2 regions of the Comamonas sp. B-9 genome follow, and region 2 is predicted to be linked to the other one. Evidence: predicted binding sites of a transcription regulator. Region 2 holds the regulator's gene; the other holds the start of a gene.

Region 1 (2,189 bases), on a different contig from region 2:
CGGGCGCTTTTTGCATTTCTGCGCAGGGCTGCAGAGATGGTGCTTCGTCAAGAGGAAACAGCGCCTGCAGCAGCCAACGCATTGATCAGCATCAGCTTCTGAGAGGAATCAAGGGTAAACCCGTAACCAAAATCCGGTAGCACCCAACACATCGTGATCCTTTGTCAACCGCGTATCGAAAATGTCATTTGTATAGCTTATGTGCATATAATCGTGACGAGGTTTATCAATATGCCAAGACTCATAGTTTCATTAGATGGAGTGGTGATCCAGGACTACATGCTGACGGAGTCCAGGGCCACCCTGGGGCGCCGTTCCACCAACGACATCGTGCTGACCGACATGGCGGTCAGCGGCGAGCATGTGGCGTTCACCTATGAGAAGAAGATCGGCATCGTTGTCGTCGAAGACCTGGGCAGCACCAATGGCACCAAGGTCAACGGCTTGAAGGTGCGCCGCCAGGTGCTGCAAAGCGGCGACCTGCTGGACATCGGCAAATGCCGCATCCGCTTTTTGATGAACTCTCTCGTGCCCGAAAGCCATTACATGCATGCCAGCGAAGCCGGCAGCCTGACCGCCAAGCCCGCCCATGCCGACCACGGCGAAGACAGCCCCACGGTCCCCGCCGACTTCCCCCCTGCCGAAGAGCAGCCCTACACCCCCAGCCCCTACCTGCGCGCCGTCAGCGGCGCCAGCGAAGACATCATTCTGTCCAAGGTCGTCACCACCGTCGGCCGCCCCGGTATCGCCGTCGCTGCACTGACCAAGCGCGGCAAGGGCTATATCGCCACCAAGGTTGACGGCTCGGCCGATGTGGTGCTCAACGGCCAGGCGCTCAATGGCGCAGGGCTGTCGATGCACAAGGGAGACAGGATTGAGCTGGCGGGGATGGCTTATGAGTTTTGGACCTAGGGCTCTGGGTCTTGGGCTTGCATAGACAGGGCCTACACAAATGCTGCGGCACCTTTGGGTGCCGTTTCTGTTTCTGCTTCCCATGCTCTTAGCATGCACAGTCGTTCATCGGGTGACAAAAATGGCAGAAATCTTGGCTTGCTGACATTTATGAACGTCTTGCACAATAAGTTAACAAAACGCCGCATTTTTGTCAGTCGAGGCCGCGAGGTGCGTAGACGCCAAAAGTTGGCACAGCACTTGCAATAAGTGATGCACGCCAAGTCGCTCGACAAGGCTACCTAATCACTGGTTACATAGAGAGGATTCAACATGCTGCATAAGATGCAAAAGGGTTTCACCCTGATCGAACTGATGATCGTTGTGGCGATTATCGGTATTTTGGCTGCTATCGCACTGCCTGCTTATCAAGATTACACTATTCGTACGAAGATTTCGGAAGGCGTCATTGCGGGCAGCTCTGCTAAAGGTTTGATGTCTGAAGCGTTTCAGACGGATGGCACCGCAGGATTGACCGCTGCTGCCACTGCCTACATGGCAAATCCAAATCAAAAGGCTGAAGCTTCGTCAAAGTTCGTGGATGATGTCACTATTGCTACTGATACTCCATGGAATATCACTGTCGCAATCAAAGCAACCGCAGGCAATGGTATTCCAACTGGATTGAATACCCAGACTATTACTTTTACGCCCAACGTGCAGAATGCAGCTCCTACCGCTGCATCCAAGGGCGCTATTGACTGGGCTTGTGCTTCGGATTCTAATCAAACTGCGACCAGTCGTGGTCTTGCAAGCGTAGTTGCTGGTACACTTCCTGCAAAGTACGCTCCTGCAGAATGCCGTTAAAACTGACGACGTAAGGAAATAAAAAAGGGGCTTTGCCCCTTTTTTTATTTTCAAAATACTCTTTAATCTATGCGTTGACGAGATAGTTTTAATGCGTATCAAATTTTCTTTAAAGCTTGCATTCCGGCATTTTTATATTTCGATTGTAGTTGCCTGTATTACGGCGTTCTTTATTTTTAAATTTATTTATCCTTGGCCGACAGATAATATTTTGGGTGTATGGAGAATATATTCTATTCTTCTTATGGTTGATGTTGTATCAGGGCCCCTTTTGACATTGGTAGTCGCATCACCTCATAAATCTCGCAGGGAGTTGATTATAGATATTTCTGCGATTGCAATGATTCAGGCGCTGGCATTAGTGTATGGATTGTATACACTTTATGTTTCTCGTCCCGTGGCATTTGTTTTTGAGCAGGATAGAGTCGTTG
Region 2 (2,189 bases):
CTGGGCCGAGAACCGCTCCGAAGGCAACCGCATCGTGCTGTTCTGCGATGTCGAGCGCCCGATGACCAATGGCTTTGCGCAGTGGCTCAACCGCTGGCTGGGCACGCATGTGGTGGCTGCCGCCAGCTCGCCCAACAACGAAGGTGATCCGCGCGGCTTCATCAGCCGCATCTTCAAGATCTCGTTCTACATGGGCCAGTACCGCCGCCGCTTCAAGGCCTGGAACAAGACGGCCTACAAGTTCACCAAGTTCGGCCTGATGCTCGCCGCTCTGGCCTTGTTCATCTGGTGGCTGTGGCCGAAGTAAATCGGCAGCTTCCACAAGCGAAAACCGCAGTGCCCAGGCAGCTGCGGTTTTTTTATGGTGGCTGAGACTTTGGCTACAGCGCCTTGCGCAAGCTGGCGGGCGGGATGCGCATGGCCTCGCGGTACTTGGCCACCGTGCGGCGCGCGCATTCAATGCCCTGGGCCTGCAGCAGATCGGCGATTTTTGCATCCGACAGCGGCTTCTTCGCGCTTTCCTCGTCCAGCAGCTGCTTGATCAGCGCCTTCACGGCCGTGCTCGACGCACTGCCCCCGGTCTCGGTGCCCAAGCCCGAGCCAAAGAAGTACTTGAGCTCAAACGTGCCCTGGGGCGTGGCCATGTACTTGGCCGTGGTCACGCGGCTGATGGTGGATTCATGCAGGCCCAGCTCATCGGCAATCTCGCGCAGCACCATGGGGCGCATCGCCAGCTCGCCATGCACAAAGAAATTGCGCTGGCGCTCGACGATGGCCTGCGAGACGCGCAAGATGGTGTCAAAGCGCTGCTGGATGTTCTTGATGAACCAGCGCGCCTCCTGCAGCCGCTGCTGCAGTGCGCCATGGCCTTCGCTGCCCTTGTGGCTGCGCAAGGCATTGGCGTAGACATCCTGCACGCGCAGGCGCGGCATCACCTCGGCATTGAGCTGCACGCTGAAACCGGGCACCGGCAGGCCGCGCTCATTGCTGGGTCGCACGATGACATCGGGGATGATGGTGTTGCGGTCCACATCGGCATAGGGCCGGCCGGGGCGGGGTTCGAGCTTGGCGATCAGCGCCAGCGCGCTGCGCACCGCCGCCTCGTTACAGCCGGTCAGCTGCACCAGCTTGCGCACATCACGGCGCGCCAGCAGATCAAGGGACTCCTGGCAGACCAGCAAGGCAGTCTCCAGCGCCAGCGCATCGGCCTCGGGCGTGTCCGAGCCCTCTTCATCCAACAGGCGCTGCTGGGCCTTGATCTGCAGCTGCATGCATTCTGACAGGTTGCGCGCGCCCACACCAATCGGCTCCAGGCTTTGCAGCAAGCGCAGCGCCACGGTCAGGTGGTGCAGCAGCGCCTCGTAGCGCTCGGGGTCCGAAGCATCGCCAAAGCTTTGCGCGAGCTCGGCCAGCGTTTCTTCGAGGTAGCCGTCGTCGTTCAGCGATTCGATCAGAAAGTAGAGCGCGGCCCGGTCTTCCTGGCACAGGCGCAGCGACAAGGCCTGGCGGTGCAGCACATCCTGCAGGCTCAGGTGCTCGCTGCGGCGGTCGGACATCGGCGTCTCGTCGTCGTCATCGCCTGCGCTGGAGCGGGCGGGCAGATCGCCGCCCCACTCTTCCCAGTCCGATGCCGAATCGCCGGCAGCGGCCTCCGCATCGACGCCGGTTTCCTTGCCCGCAGCAAAATCCAGCGGCTGGTCGGAGGTTCCGGGCTCGAAATCGCTGCTGTTGCTGGTGTCGGCGCTGGCAGCAGTATCGGCAGCCTTGTCGGCTGCGTCTGCAGCTTCGGCAGATTCAGCGGCTTCTTTACCGGCTTCGGCCTCGGGGGCCTCATCGCCCTCGCGCTCCAGAAACGGGTTTTCGTCGAGCATCTGCTCGACTTCCTGCGTCAGCTCCTGCGTGGACAGCTGCAGCAGGCGGATCGACTGCTGCAGCTGGGGCGTCAGGGTCAGGTTCTGCGATACGCGCAGCGACAGCGACGGCATCATGGCTGCGCCTTTGCAGCGGCTGCGGCAGTTGGCAACAGATCAGCCCTACCGGGCCCGCAGCGCAGGTCGGTAGCTTGGCTGGCACGCCCGCCAAGGCGTGCGGTGTCACATACGGAAATGTTCACCCAGATACACCCTCCGGACCTCTGCGTTCTCCACAATCTCTTGCGGCGTCCCGGCGGCCAGCACCTTGCCATCGCT

The links. The regulator sigma-54, encoded in region 2, starts transcription at its own class of promoters, with help from an activator protein. The targets are predictions, from matches to a motif close to TGGCANGNAANCTGCTTT.
Region 1: the regulator sigma-54 is predicted to act here: its motif matches at 1,142-1,159, upstream of H928_RS30775 (pilin).

Annotation. Positions count from the first base shown of each region.
Region 1 covers NZ_KE148563.1:14,617-16,805, reverse strand. Annotated here, with positions in the region: gene H928_RS0111380 (FHA domain-containing protein) at 232-912, shown strand; gene H928_RS30775 (pilin) at 1,225-1,758, shown strand; gene H928_RS31535 (hypothetical protein) at 1,850-2,189, shown strand, end outside.
Region 2 covers NZ_APCR01000297.1:11,241-13,429, forward strand. Annotated here, with positions in the region: gene H928_RS0102330 (aspartyl/asparaginyl beta-hydroxylase domain-containing protein) at 1-307, shown strand, start outside; gene H928_RS0102335 (RNA polymerase factor sigma-54) at 381-1,988, opposite strand; gene lptB (LPS export ABC transporter ATP-binding protein) at 2,094-2,189, opposite strand, start outside.